2 regions of the Pseudoalteromonas sp. NZS100 genome follow, and region 2 is predicted to be linked to the other one. Evidence: predicted binding sites of a transcription regulator. Region 2 holds the regulator's gene; the other holds the start of a gene.

Region 1 (7,804 bases), on a different contig from region 2:
CAATGATTGGAAAGGTTCGTTAAGCCGAGACATTGTTAGTTTTAAGTCTTCATTATCGGTGTTGAACTCTTTGTAAAACAGAATAAAATCTTGTAGTTCTGCATCATTGCTTGAAATAGAAGCCGAGCTATTTAATAAGTTACTTTGAAGGGTATTGAACCAGTTTAATAGTTTTTCTTGCCATATTCTTAGTTGTTTTAGTATATGCGCATTACTTTGTTCGGTTGAGATATTATTTAAAATAATACCTAAATCAAAAACAGGCGTTGGTATATCCATATAATCTTTAACACCAATAAAGCTTTTATTATTGTTGGGTAAAGTTGTTAGATTATTGTCAAAGCGCTCTGTTAATAAAATATCGAGTATTTTAAGTGAAATTGTTTTGCAGCCCACTTTAAAGTTTATTAATTCCATGCCTTTATCTTAATTTACCTATTAATGTTTTAAGGATAGAACAAATTAAATAAATAGCTTAAAGATGGATAAAATTTAACAGTGATAGGGCAACTAAAAGCTATTAGATGGTACTTGTGAGGTTTTTTATGGCACGTTTAAATTGATTCTCAAGCTGTTTTTTTCCTAATAAACCTAAGTGTTGAATCATTTTTTCATTACTTTCATTTTGAAGCACTAACTTTATTAAAAGTTGTTTATCCGACTCTGTTAATTGAGATATACAAGAAGGTGACTGGCTCAGTAACTGCCAAAGAGTTGCAGAGATACTAAATTGAGTGAAGTTACTTTTAGTGAGCAGCGCTAGTCGCTCGTGAGTCTCTAGGCTTATTAACTCGTCGCGAAATCCTTCAATTAGGATATTCACGAGTTGCCAATCTAGTGTTTTAAAGTGTGTTAAAAGCCCATAAAAAAAATCGTTTTTAAACTGCTTTTTCAAAGGTTGAATAATTGTACTTTTGTCACTTAAGCATTTAACCACAAGCGCCGAATGTTCAGCGGTGCTTTTATCGCGTTGATAACCTAATTTTACAGTATCAAACCCTCGGTTTTGCCAAAAATTAAGTAACTGCGCTGTTGCCCCAAAGCTTGCACCAAGCCAACTACATTGGCTTTTTACCTGCGATTCGCAAAAACTAAGTAGCTTTTTACCAAGTCCTATATTGTGGGAACTCGGATCAATCGCTATTCGTACAACGCGAGCGCTCAGTTGCGTTAAACAGTCATTATTAAAGCTAAGTTGTGAGAGTGCTTGCGCCATTAAATGCCCTTGCGGACGGCGCTCTCCACTTATAATCTGTAGGGCAAGTTCTTCACTCAAACCACCTTCTATGGCGATTAAGCATACGCCAACTAATTGATTATTAATTTTGCTAATAAATAGTCTTTGCGATGGTGCGTCTAGTAGTTGGCGTAAGTCGTTGACACTACTTTGATAGTGAGCCAGTGCAAGTAGGGCAATAACTTGCTGCAGTAAAGGCTCATTGTTTACAAGGGATTGCTGAGTTATTTCGCTATGTACTGGCTGCTCTAATTCATTACTACTTAACTCTATATATTGTGCATCGAGTGCTAGTAGTGTGCGAATGTGTTGCTCAAGAGGATCGTGTTTAGCAAAGCGCAGTGGCTCATCAAGTGTTACAACTTTAGAGGCTTTATAGTGTGCTTTAATATAGTTACTAAAGCGAATGGTATAACCCCTACCATTGCCTTCATACCCAACCAGAGTGCTTGCAAATACTATACGAGGGTAATGAGCTAGCATTTGTAGTAATAACGGAACAGGAATTGCTGCAGCTTCATCAACGAGTAGTAAATCGCACTCAGGTAGTGTGTTTAATAACGCGTCAGGTGCAACGTAGTGCAAATTGGCGAGCTGTTTATGTTCAGCGTTGTATTGCAGGCTTAACTCTTGGGCTAAATGTTTAAAGCTGCTATGGGTCGCTTTAAACTGAGTGCTGCAAATAATTACTTTTTTATCAGTTAGTTTTGCCGTTGCTAAGCCAAGTGCTGCCGACTTACCTCTGCCTCTATCGGCATTAATGAGTAAAGGCCTGTTGGCACGACCGTTAGCTACTTTTACTATTTGCTCAATACAGTTTTGCTGTGGCTCATAATCAATTTTATTATGCATTACATAGCTAGCGTTATTACTAATACAGCCATTTTTTTCACTAAAGTGAAAAGCGGGCAACGGTTTAATAATAGTCGCGAAACGCTGATTAAATATGCTGTAGTTAATGCTCTGACCGTGTGATTGCACTGTACTCAATGCTGGATCTTGCCAAGAGGCTAAATCATCCAGTTCAGGCAGTAATAAAAACAGTATACCGCCTGCTTTAACGGTGCCGGCAAGTGCTGCAAGTTTATCAGGGTGCAAACCACTAAAGCCATCGTAAACAGCATGAGCAAATTCTTGCCCTAAAATTTGGTGTGTGCGAGTAGGCCAGTACGAATTTTTAATCGCGCACTGCTTGGATACAACAAGTGTATTGTTTTCATCTATTAATGAGTTAAGTATTTCATAACACCAAGTTGAGCTGCCAGTAATTAGCGCCAGCTGACGATGATACGCGCCAGCTAATTGTTGCTCTAACTCATTTAGGTGTGCTTTATACCGCTTGTAATCGTGCATAAGCCGTTACTAACCATTTACTACCAAGGTCGTCAAAGTTAACTTGTACGCGAGATTGCGCGCCACTACCTTCATAATTCAGTACAGTACCAATACCAAACTTAGCATGCAGTACGCGTTGTCCTAAGTTAAAGCCACTGTCTTCAAATGCGGCATGGCTAACTGATGCGCTAAAACGCCCAGCGGCAGGCGGGCGAGAAACCTGTGTTTTAATACGAATTTCTTCAACGCAGTCTTCAGGGATTTCGCGTAAAAAGCGAGATGGGCTATGGTATTTTTCTTGCCCGTATAAGCGGCGACTCTCAGCATGGCTAATGTATAACTTATCCATTGCTCGTGTCATGCCTACATAACAAAGGCGGCGCTCTTCTTCTAAGCGACCCGACTCTTCGTTGCTTTGCTGAGAAGGGAACATGCCTTCCTCTACGCCTACCATAAACACTAGCGGAAACTCTAAGCCTTTAGCTGAGTGAAGCGTCATCATTTGTACGGCGTCTTCGTGTTCTTCTGCCTGCCCTTCACCTGACTCAAGTGATGTATGCGCTAAAAAGCCTTGTAGTGGTGAGCTGTACTCTTCGTCTTCAGGCAGCTCATACTGATCACACGCACTAATTAGCTCTTCTAAGTTTTCTACGCGAGCACGACCTTTTTCACCTTTTTCGGCTTGGTACATTGCCATCAAGCCTGAGGTTTGAATTGTGTACTTAGCTTGCTCATGCAAAGTTAGGTCGCTAATTTTATCTTCTATTTGTTCAACGAGTTCTACAAACTTACTTACTGCACCAGAAGCACGACCAGATAAATGCTGTTGTTCTACAATTGCTTTGGCGGCATACCAAAGCGGTAACGATTCTGCTCGTGCACAATCGCGTATATGGCTCAATGTTTTATCGCCAATACCGCGTGCTGGCGTATTAATTACACGCTCAAACGCGGCATCGTCTTGACGATTACCTACTAGGCGTAAGTACGACAACGCATCTTTAATTTCTTGTCGTTCGAAGAATCGCATACCACCATAAATACGGTATTTTAAGCCTTCTTGCAGCATAGCCTCCTCGAGTACACGAGATTGCGCGTTACTACGGTATAAAATTGCGGCATCTTGCAGGGCATTACCTGCATTTAACCAGCTTCGTAGTTTGCTACTTACAAAGCGTGCTTCGTCTAACTCATTAAATGCCGCATAAATAGAAATTGGCTCGCCGTCGTTACCGTCGGTCCACAAGCTTTTACCCATACGCTCTGAGTTATTTTGAATTAATGCATTAGATGCTTTCAAAATAGTCGCGGTTGAACGGTAGTTTTGTTCAAGGCGAATGGTTTCAGCGCTAAAGTCAGTTAAAAAGCGTTTAATGTTTTCGATTTTAGCACCACGCCAACCGTAAATGCTTTGGTCATCGTCGCCTACAATCATAATGCTGTTAGTATCGCCTGCAAGTAACTTTAACCAAGCATATTGAATGGTATTTGTATCTTGGAACTCGTCTACGAGCATATGTGCAAAGCGTTGCTGGTAATGACGTAGTAACGTAGGGTTATTTTTTAACACTTCGTAGCTGCGTAGTAATATTTCGGCAAAATCAACTAAACCAGCTCTATCACAGGCTTCTTGATAGGCGGCGTAAACACGCAGCATCATTTGCTCGTTAATATCGTATGCTTGAATATCTTTAGGGCGAAGTGCTTCATCTTTTTTGGCGCTAATGTACCAGCCAAATTGTTTAGCAGGCCATTTTTTATCATCGATATTCATCGATTTTAATAAGCGCTTGATCATCCGAAGTTGATCGTCAGAGTCTAAAATTTGAAAGGCTTCAGGTAAGTTAGCTTCACGGTGATGAGCACGTAAAATACGATGTGACAAACCATGGAACGTACCAATCCACATACCACCTACAGGGGCTTTTAGTGTTTCTTCAACGCGGCTGCGCATTTCTTTAGCCGCTTTATTAGTAAAGGTTACGGCAAAAATACTGTAAGCAGATGCTTGCTCAACTTGCATAAGCCACGCAATACGATGAACTAACACTCGTGTTTTACCAGACCCAGCACCTGCTAATACCAGCATGTTTTGTAGTGGGGCTGCAACGGCATCGCGTTGTTTGTCATTTAAGCCATCGAGTAATTGTGAAACGTCCATCGTTACGCCTTTTTAATCAATATTGTGGGCAGTATAACAGGTGTTTTTGTTAGGCTAAATAAAATACTGTTTTTATAAACAGCTATTTATAAAATAGCCTTAAAAACGAGTAACTTGCTAATTTTTTGAACAAACAAAAAAGTGTAAACGCACAATAAAAATTGCTAATTTGACCTAAAGTTAGCAATTTTTACTAACTCTCTAAATCTAGGGTAATTTAACTATTTGATTTGTAAGCTTTAATAAATTGGCATAGAGTGTGTAAGTAAATAATTATAAAATCAAATAAATACAGAGGTTAGTATGGCAGATCAAGGTTCTGGCGGTAACGTAATCGCAGCATTATGTAATATATTTTTTCCTGGTTTAGGGCAGTTAGTGCAAGGGCGTATTTTAGCGGCTATATTTTTTGCACTCGCTATTATAATAAGTTACGCACTAATTTATGTGCTTGTAGGTTTTGTACTTGTGCCTATTATTTACTTATGGTCGATTATTGACGCAGCGCGTTATAGATCGCGAAGTTAACGGCTTTAAAGTGGAATAAAATAGCGCCCTTGTGGCGCTATTTTACTTTATATGTCCTGTGGTTTGCGGGCGTTTACGTATATAATTACGCAATTAAAGATTTACAGGCAAACCCTATGGAATATCAATTTATTCGCGACCCTATTAGTGGGCTACGTATTAAAATAAGCAGTGAACACGCTATTATTGGTCGCTGGCTAAACGAAGAAATAGGCAAAGACAAAGTAGCTATGGTGCAAGCACTTATTGCATCGGTGAGTTCAAGCTACGAGCCGCTAACGCTAAAAGGCCAAGAAATAGATTTAATATTAACCAAAGACGAAGCACTATTTGAAGCCCATGCGCTTCATCAAGACAGTGAAGACCTAATAGCGTATCAAGATGACGATTTAGCGCTTGAAGAAAATGGTTTAAGTAGTGGTTGTGGCTTTGAAGATTTCATTGATTTAATTGATTCATGGGCTGAATTTAGCGGCTCAAAGTAAACTACATATTAAGATAGTGCTGATGCGTTAAGCTTCCTTTATCTGTACTATTACACTAATCAAAAACGACAGGAATGAATATGTCTGCCAATTTAAACAAGCTAGTAGTTATGCTAGAAATGCAAAACGCCATGAACACTAAAGTACATGAGCAATGGTTTACTCAAGGATTCGAATGGTACCGCGCTATTTGGGTTGAGTGCGCTGAAATGCTGGATCATCATGGTTGGAAATGGTGGAAAAAACAAACACCAGATACTGAACAAGTTATTTTAGAGTTGGTTGATATTTTTCATTTTGGTCTATCGCTTAGAATTGACGGCAAAACTAGCTACGAAGACTTAGCAAAGCAACTTGAAGCTGAGCTTAGTAATGCTCAACAAGCTGATGACTTTAAACAAACACTAGAGATATTAGCGGCTTCCGCTGTTGCAGATAAAACGTTTAATGCCGCTGCCTTTGCCGGCTGTATGGCGCAAATGGGTATGGATATTGATGATTTATATCGCGGCTACGTAGGTAAAAACACGTTAAACTTTTTCCGCCAAGATCATGGCTACAAAGACGGTAGCTATATTAAAGAGTGGAACGGGCAAGAAGATAACGAGCATTTAGTTGAAGTAGTTAAAAGCCTTGATACAGAACATGCTGATTTTGCAAAGTTAGTGTACCAAGGCCTTGAAGCGCGTTACCCAAAAATCTAGCCCACGTAAACTGAATTAAATAATCTTACGATAGTCGGTAACACTCAGATAATCGGCTATTTCGTTATGTGGTTGTTGGCTATCAGGGTTAGCAACTGCCAGTAAGTGCTCGATGCCGTATTCTCGTGCGGCATTTAATACCGGCACACTGTCATCTACAAACAAAGTGCGCTGCTTATTAAACCCTAAGTCTTTTTGTACTTGGTGCCACAAACTTTGCTGCTCTTTACTTACTCCATATTCATGAGTAGACACTACACCATCTAGGTAGTTATCAATCGCTGTATGCTCAAATTTCAGCATGACACTCTCAGGGTGGGCGTTGGTAAGTAAAATTAACTCTTTGCCTGCTTTTTTAAGCTCGGTTAAAAAATGAGGTACGTCTTCGCGCATTTTAATTAAATGCTGAGACTCTCGTTTAAGCTCCATTATAGGCAAGCTTAATTGCTGCTCCCAATAATCTAAACAATACCACTGTATTTGACCGCTCACAGCTTGATAGCGTTTTAAAATATCTGCTTTAGCTGCATCTAGGCTAATGCCTCTAGCTAATGCGTGTTGCGCAGGGATAACGTTAAGCCAAAAATGACTGTCGTAATGTAAATCGAGTAATGTTCCATCCATGTCGAGCAAAACGGTATCGATTTTTGACCAATTTAACATAGGAATTTCAACTTATAAGGTTTATTATTGAACTAACTGCCATGATAGCAAATTAACGCCAATGACACAGAAAAAGCACCCAACACCACCACAAATCCTCAGTAACAATGTTGTTGCTAAAAGCCGCCTGTTTACTGTGGAGTCTTTAGATCTAAAGTTTTCTAATAACGAAGAGCGCCAGTATGAGCGAATTCGCGGCGGTGGCCGGGGAGCAGTGATGATTGTTCCGTTAAGTGCAGATAATGAGTTACTACTTGTGCGTGAATACTGTGCGGGCACAAACAATTACCAGTTAGGTTTTCCTAAAGGCTTAATTGATCCGGGCGAAACTCCAGAGCAAGCTGCTAACAGAGAACTTAAAGAAGAAATTGGCTTTGGTGCTGAGTATTTTAAACCATTAAGAACAGTAACAATGGCGCCGAGTTACTTTAATGCCACTATGCATATTTTATTTGCTAAGCAATTATACCCACAAACCCTTATTGGCGACGAACCAGAGCCGCTTGTTGTTGTTAAGTGGCCATTAACTCAGTGGCAGTCATTATTAGACCAAGAAGATTTTACCGAAGCACGCAGTGTTGCAGCTTTGCTATTATTAGATAAGTATTTAGCGTCTGGAGCTGCCGATGAATAAATTAATCGAACCGTGTATTGAATTAGCTGAGCGTGCTGGCGATGCAATTATGGCCAT
Region 2 (7,804 bases):
TATACGTTTACGTGCATAGACAGGCGGTTCAACTACACGTTGCTTAAAGTTTACTTTTACTTCGCAGCGACCATACTGTGTGGCGTTTTCGCTAAGCATGCCAAAACGATAATTAGAGCGATCGGCATTAATTTCGCCAATAGCTGGCGCTAAGTTATTTATATCAGCTTCCATTTTTCTAAATTTAGCACTTACTTTACGGCAGTTTTTACGTCCGCCATCTTGCCAACATTGTAGCTGATGACCAAATTCCCACGCCGGAACAATATGTTCCCACTCAATGCGTAGTGCTCGCACATTTACTTTGCCTGAGCGGGTAAGTGTATTTCGAGGAATGTAACCACAGTTAGACGGATCAGGAACGAGTTTTTTGCCTTCTTTTTTAATATCACAGCCGCAGTAAATGCTTTTGGCGTTGTCAGGTAGGGTTTTAATTAAATGTCTTTTAGCCGTTGAAAAACGGGTAAATTGTTCGGCTGATACCGAAACGCACACACAACAAGCCAATAAGGCCAGAATAAATCGAGTCATATCCATCACAAATGTGAACTACAGGAATAGGCAGTTTAAAGCCTTGAAGATAAAAGATAAAGTTAACTTAAGGCCTACGCTTATATTAATAAAAAGTGCCTGATTAATTTTTTACTCAAAGTTATTTTCACTATTCATTTATTTCTCACTATTTATCGTATTTTAACCACACTAGGTTACCCGTTAAGGAGTATGCTTAAAGCTTACTCAATATGAGGATTTGGATTGCAAATGAAATTTGTTGATTATTATGCAGTGCTTGGAATATCGCCTGATGCAGATGATAAAGCGGTTAAAGTAGCTTATAAAAAGTTAGCCAGAAAATATCACCCAGATGTAAGCAAAGAGCCTCAAGCAGAAGATAAGTTTAAAGAAATAGCAGAAGCTTACGAAGTCATCCATAACAAAGAAGAACGCACTAAATACGACGAGTTACGTCGTCACCAACAAAATCGTGCTCGTCAACAGCAAGGCCATTATGGTGGTAACAATGCCTCTTCGCAAAGTAATTATCAGCAAAGCGATCCTCAAACCGACCAAGAGTTTTCTGACTTTATTAATTCAATGTTTGGCGGAGCTGGTGGATTCGATCGTTCCGGGCAGAGCAGAAGTAACGCCGCTCGCGCGCAAAAAGGACAAGATGTGGAAATAGAGTTCCCAATTTTTCTTGAAGAGACTTTAGTTGATACCGTGAAGCCTGTTGAGTTTATGTTACCGCAGCGAGACAGCAGTGGCCGTGTCACTGAAATTAAAAAATCACTTAAAGTGAAAATTCCTGCAGGCTCAGTAAATGGCGAACGAATTCGACTAAAAGGGCAAGGCGGATTAGGGTCAGCGAATGGGCAAAATGGCGACTTGTATTTACAAATTAGTTTAGTGCCTCACCCATTATTTGATGTTGAGGGTCATAACCTAAATATAGTTGTCCCTCTTGCACCATGGGAAGCGGCTCTTGGTACAAAGCTAAATTTACCTACGTTGACAGGTAATATCCAATTAACTATTCCTTCTAATAGTCAGTCTGGTCAACGCTTGCGTATTAAAGGTAAGGGATTAATGAGTAAAAAAGCTAAAGGTGACTTATTTGCTGTGCTTAAAATTGTTAATCCAACATCTGTTGATGATACCAGTAAAAAACTTTGGGAAGAATTAGCCGAAAAAGCTCACTTTAATCCCCGTAATAACTGGAGCAAGCCATAATGCAAATTATCGTGACACAAAAGGACGATTTACTTACTAGTAAAGAGCTATGTTTGAGTAGTGATATTAGCGAAGCAATTTTATATGAGCTAGTTGAGCATAATATTGCGGTTCCAATTGAGGGGGAGCATGTTACGCAGTGGCAATTTACGGTATCTGCAGTGACCTTAGTTAAAAAAGCGGCCCGTATCCAACATGACTTTTCGTTAGATTGGTCGGCAATAGCTTTAGTTTTACAATTGCTGGATGAGCGTGATGAGTTGATTTTCGAAAACGAAATGTTAAAGCGACATTTGAGTCGATTTAAGCACTTGGAATAAAATAAGCCCTAGGCTTATTTACTCTTTGATAAGTGGGCGCTAGCTCTCAAAAACCAATATGACTACTTTGATTTATTCTTATTTTTAATTCGGATAAATCGTTTTAGTCGTATATTTTGTATAAGTAGTAATATTCCACTTAAACAAAAAAGTACACTGGTTGCTGAAAAGCTAATAAGCAGTGGATTATTAAAATTCTCTCGCTCATCGTAATCCATAATATGTAACATCCAAAAAAAGTCGAATATTCGCCATAGCGTGCTGCGAACGGTGACAACTTTGCCGTTATTTTCTGACAAGTACAGTGTTGTGTTAAAAGTGTCGTCAAATTGGACCTGCCAAACATTGGTTTTATATCCGACTTCCCGCGTACCTTGCTTTAGTAGTACAACGCTTGTTACTTGAGCGTCAATAAGTAAGTGTGCTTTAGCATTTGCGGTAATTTGTATTTTAGTTGGCGGTTCAAATGGTCGGCCTGTTATGCCATTGAAGCTTTGCTGCTCGTTATTACTAAAGACAGTAATAAGTGGTGTAGTTAAGAAGTTCTCAAAAATTATTTGTGTTGGATTAACCACCTGAGAGGCAATATCGTCAAGGGAGGCAACATAATCAGCCTGCGTAAATGGGTTATTAAGAGTACGTGTTGCAAGATGCTCCCCATGAACTTTATCAAGAGGGATTGCACTCATAATTAAACCACCTAGTAACCATGCTAAAATTTGTAGTGCTAATAAATAACCTAACCATTTATGTAACTTGCGAGCATGTTTAAATATTTTTTTATTCATGTTTTAGTCTTATTATTTTTAGAGGCTAGTTTATTACATTAATGGGATAAGTTACTGCGACATTTTGTCGCAGTTTGTACTATAGCTTACTGTAATCATTTAAAAATAAAAAAGATTACACTTAAATTCCTAACATGACTTATCTGTTTAATTGAGCTGGATGTTTGATATCCAGCTAGCTTTAAATGCTAAAAAATACTTAAAAGCTGCGAAATATCCATATAAAGTGGTTAATAGAGCATAGTTGATTTGGTATAACGGTAAAACTGCGTTAAAGTTTGCAATGAAATTATTAGAGGGTAAATACGAAACGATGTCGGAAATTCAATTTTTAAATGTAGATCTTGAGCTTGAATCAAAGCAAGATATTAGTTTGCTAGTGGCGGACTTGAAAAAAGTCGCGACGATTTTACATTATGACAAAGACGAATACCGTCAACTAGCGCGTATTGAAGCTACAGGTGAGGTGAGCACACCTGATAAAGCCATAAACCATATATGTGAGCTTATTGAATCGTGTTCGCGTAACGCACTAAAGCAATGGTTAAGCTGTTCACGTAGAACGTTTGATATTGGTTTTGAATCAGGAACTTCTCCTAAGTGCTTTAATCAAGCCTTAGATGCAGATACATTATTGCGTATATCTGCGATTGGTGCGGGTATGGAAATTACCATTTACCCAATCGAAAAGTAACTATCTTCGCTCTACGACTGCTGCGGTCATTTTTGATACGCAGCACAGCTCATTGCGGCTATTTGTAATTTTTATTTCCCATACTGAACTACGTTTGCCAATATGAAACGCTCTTGCCGTTGCTGTTAAAGTGCCGTTGCGAGATGCTTTTAAATGACTTGCGCTAATTTCCTGCCCTACACAGTAAAATTTAGTAAAATCGACAACAAAGTTAGCGGCATAGCTGGCAACTGTTTCGGCAAGTACAACGTTAGCACCGCCGTGAACCATGCCCATTGGGTTATGATGCTCAGGAATTGCCGGCATTGTGGCAACCAAATAATCATCGCCAATTTCTGTGACTTCTATCCCCATAGTTTTCATTAATGTTCCTTGGCCATTAACGCCTTGCTCTAACTGCTTGCACAGCTCTAAGGTGATGGGCTGGTACCAAATACTCATAATGTCTCCTTTGCATTTTTAATCATTTATAAACTTAGCTTTAGTTATATCCTTGAAATGTACACAAGTGAAATTACTTTAGCTATTTTAAGGCTTAATTTAAATTTGCGATTTTTATTTAACTGTATATACTCACAGTTAAATGTACTGTATGGAAAACCAGTTGTATGCGACCATTAACGAACCGCCAAGCTCAAATACTCGAACTAATTAAAGTTTTTATTAAAGACACTGGTATGCCTCCTACACGTGCTGAAATAGCGCAAACATTAGGTTTTAAAAGTGCCAATGCTGCTGAAGAACATTTAAAAGCACTTGCTAAAAAAGGCGCAATTAAAATGAAACCAGGTGCAAGCCGTGGTATTCAATTAATTGAAGAAGATGAGCCAGAACAATTAGGTTTACCGCTTATAGGGCGTGTTGCTGCTGGTTCACCTATTTTGGCGCAAGAGCACGTTGAAAGTCACTGCAAAATCGATCCATTAATGTTTAAACCGGCTGCAGATTTTTTACTACGCGTTAACGGTATGAGCATGAAAGATATTGGTATTATGGATGGTGATTTACTTGCTGTACATCGTACTCAAACCGCTGAAAACGGACAAGTTGTTGTTGCCCGCCTAGACGAAGACGTAACTGTAAAACGTCTTGAGAAAGCGGGTCGTAAAGTATTACTTCATGCTGAAAACGACGATTTTGACTCTATTGAAGTAGATCTTGAGAATGAGTCTTTTAATATTGAAGGCTTAGCCGTTGGCGTTATAAGAAACGCTGATTGGATGTGACTTTAAAAATAGCTTTTAAACAAGCAGTTTTATAAATGCGTACTAATTAGTACGCATTTTTGTTTTAAAATTTGTACTAAAAATAGGGCGTAAACAGCCCACTGACTATTTAAGCTGTAAACTTTTTTGCACTTATATTTTCCCCCTCTGAATGCGTTAAACCCCTTTGTTTTGCTCATATTTTGAACTTCCTGTCGCCCAGTTGATTACCGATTTTTTATTAATTATTCAATATCACCTGATTGTTTTTTATACTAAAACTTGCTTGTTGTTCGTTTTTTAGCTAATTGTTAATGTGCTGAGCTAATAATAACTCACAGCTTTTTAGTTTTGAGAACACACAATATACACAAACCCGTTGTTGGCGCAGCAAAACCAATCAATATTAAATGAGATTGGCTAAAAAAATAAAAATAACGAATTGGCGTTTAAGCCGTATGCCTCTTCGCTTTGCATTCGCAATAGCATCAAAGGAGCCGTCACATGGGTAAACTGACCTCTACCTTGTGGCTTATATTATGTGTTTTTTCGCACCCAGTTTTGGCTAACAGCCAATACAATATGCGCAAAGGCGTAACCGATATAAGCAATAATGTATATCAGCTGCACATGACCATATTTATAATATGTTGTGTGATTGGGGTGATAGTGTTCGCAATTATGTTTTGGGCACTTATTCATCACCGTAAATCTAAAGGGGCTGTACCTGCCCAATTTCACGAAAGCACTAAAGTAGAAATACTTTGGACTGCAATTCCGTTTGTTATTTTAATTGCTATGGCAGTACCAGCCACTAAAACCCTTATTGCAATGGAAGATGCCAGCAAAGCTGATCTCACTATTAAAATTACGGGTTCGCAATGGAAATGGCATTATGAATATATGGGCGAAGATGTAGAGTTCTACTCTATTTTATCTACCCCGCAAGATGAAATAGCGAATCTTGCAGATAAAAACCCTAACTACTTACTTGAGGTTGATAAGCCTCTTGTACTGCCAATAAATCAAAAAGTAAGATTTTTAATGACTTCTGATGATGTTATTCACTCTTGGTGGGTACCTGATTTTGCAGTTAAAAAAGATGCGAACCCCGGCTTTATAAATGAAACATGGACGAACATAAACGAAGAAGGTACTTACCGAGGCCAATGTGCTGAGTTGTGTGGTAAAGACCATGGCTTTATGCCCGTTGTGGTGGTCGCTAAATCTGAAGCTGATTTTAAAACATGGCTTGCAGATGCAAAGCAGGCTAAACAAAAAGCAGCATTAGCAGATGCCGCATTACTTGATAAAACCCTCCCAAAAGAAGAATTAATGACTTTAGGCGAACAAGTATATATGGCTAATTGTGCTGCATGTCATCAACCTACTGGCATGGGGTTACCGGGCGTATTTCCTGCACTTAAAGGCAGCCCGATAGTGCTTGGCGATATAAAAGATCACATTGATGTAGTTATCCATGGACGACCCGGTACGGCAATGCAAGCTTTTGCCAAGCAGTTATCTATAAAGCAATTAGCTGCGGTTATTACTTATAAACGTAATGCGTGGGGTAATGATACGGGTGATGTTATTCAACCGAGTCAAATACAGACAGCACTTGATGCCAAAGTGGAGGCGAACTAATGAGTAGCATAGTAGAACAACCTAACGCCAATGAAGCTCATCATGCTCATCACCCAGCTAAAGGTTTTAAACGCTGGCTTTACACAACTAATCATAAAGATATAGGTAGTTTATATTTAATTTTTTCGCTGACCATGTTCTTAATTGGTGGCGCAATGGCCATGGTGATCAGGGCTGAATTATTTCAACCAGGTTTACAGTTGGTCGATCCTCACTTTTTTAATCAAATGACCACAGTGCATGGTTTAATTATGGTGTTTGGTGCGGTTATGCCCGCCTTTACAGGCCTTGCTAACTGGATGATACCACTCATGATTGGCGCGCCAGATATGGCATTGCCAAGAATGAATAACTGGAGCTTTTGGATTTTACCGTTTGCGTTTTTAATCCTATTGGCATCGTTATTTATGCCTGGTGGGGGTCCTGCATTTGGTTGGACTTTTTATGCACCACTGTCCACAACATACAGTAATGATAATACTGCATTGTTTGTATTTGCCGTACATATTATGGGAATTAGCTCGATAATGGGCGCAATCAATGTGATTGTAACCATAGTGAACTTACGTGCCCCCGGCATGACATGGATGAAGTTGCCCTTATTTGTATGGACGTGGTTAATTACTGCCTTTTTATTAATAGCGGTAATGCCAGTGCTTGCAGGGGCTGTCACTATGGTACTTACCGATAAGTATTTTGCGACCAGCTTTTTTGATGCCGCAGGCGGTGGCGACCCGGTGATGTTCCAACACATTTTTTGGTTTTTTGGTCACCCTGAAGTATACATAATGATTCTTCCTGCCTTTGGCATTATATCGACCATAGTGCCTACCTTTTCTCGTAAAAAACTTTTTGGTTATGCATCAATGGTCTACGCCACATCCTCAATTGCGCTACTTAGCTTTATTGTTTGGGCGCATCATATGTTTACCACTGGGATGCCGGTCGCTGGCGAGTTGTTTTTTATGTACGCGACCATGCTTATATCGGTACCTACAGGAGTAAAAGTATTTAATTGGGTTGCCACAATGTGGAAAGGCTCAATAACTTTTGAAGTGCCAATGCTTTTTAGTATTGCGTTTATTGTGCTGTTTACCTTAGGTGGTTTTTCGGGATTGATGCTGGCAATTACACCTGCTGACTTTCAATATCACGATACTTATTTTGTAGTGGCGCACTTTCATTATGTATTAGTAACAGGGGCTGTATTTTCGATAATGGCGGGGGCCTATTACTGGCTGCCCAAGTGGACGGGCAATATGTTTAATATCACATTGGCTAAATGGCATTTTTGGCTATCACTGGTGAGCGTGAACGTACTGTTTTTTCCTATGCATTTTGTAGGGCTTGCCGGTATGCCGCGTCGGATTCCCGATTACGCTCTTCAATTTGCCGACTTTAATGCAATCATAAGTATTG

Evidence for each region. The regulator LexA, encoded in region 2, represses DNA repair genes until DNA is damaged. The targets are predictions, from matches to a motif close to TACTGTATNNNNATACAGTA.
Region 1: a site for LexA is predicted at 4,798-4,817, ahead of uvrD (DNA helicase II). Genes of this name have one in related genera too.

What each region holds. Positions count from the first base shown of each region.
Region 1 covers NZ_JADYWM010000004.1:303,806-311,609, reverse strand. Annotated here, with positions in the region: gene I6E69_RS06460 (hypothetical protein) at 1-417, opposite strand, end outside; gene I6E69_RS06455 (GNAT family N-acetyltransferase) at 521-2,590, opposite strand; gene uvrD (DNA helicase II) at 2,568-4,733, opposite strand; gene I6E69_RS06445 (hypothetical protein) at 5,037-5,261, shown strand; gene I6E69_RS06440 (YacL family protein) at 5,378-5,746, shown strand; gene I6E69_RS06435 (dUTP diphosphatase) at 5,827-6,450, shown strand; gene yrfG (GMP/IMP nucleotidase) at 6,466-7,113, opposite strand; gene nudE (ADP compounds hydrolase NudE) at 7,175-7,747, shown strand; gene cysQ (3'(2'),5'-bisphosphate nucleotidase CysQ) at 7,740-7,804, shown strand, end outside.
Region 2 covers NZ_JADYWM010000016.1:80,625-88,428, reverse strand. Annotated here, with positions in the region: gene I6E69_RS15590 (endonuclease) at 1-531, opposite strand, end outside; gene I6E69_RS15585 (DnaJ C-terminal domain-containing protein) at 763-1,731, shown strand; gene I6E69_RS15580 (chaperone modulator CbpM) at 1,731-2,051, shown strand; gene I6E69_RS15575 (hypothetical protein) at 2,114-2,839, opposite strand; gene I6E69_RS15570 (hypothetical protein) at 3,153-3,533, shown strand; gene I6E69_RS15565 (PaaI family thioesterase) at 3,534-3,974, opposite strand; gene lexA (transcriptional repressor LexA) at 4,142-4,759, shown strand; gene coxB (cytochrome c oxidase subunit II) at 5,243-6,385, shown strand; gene ctaD (cytochrome c oxidase subunit I) at 6,385-7,804, shown strand, end outside.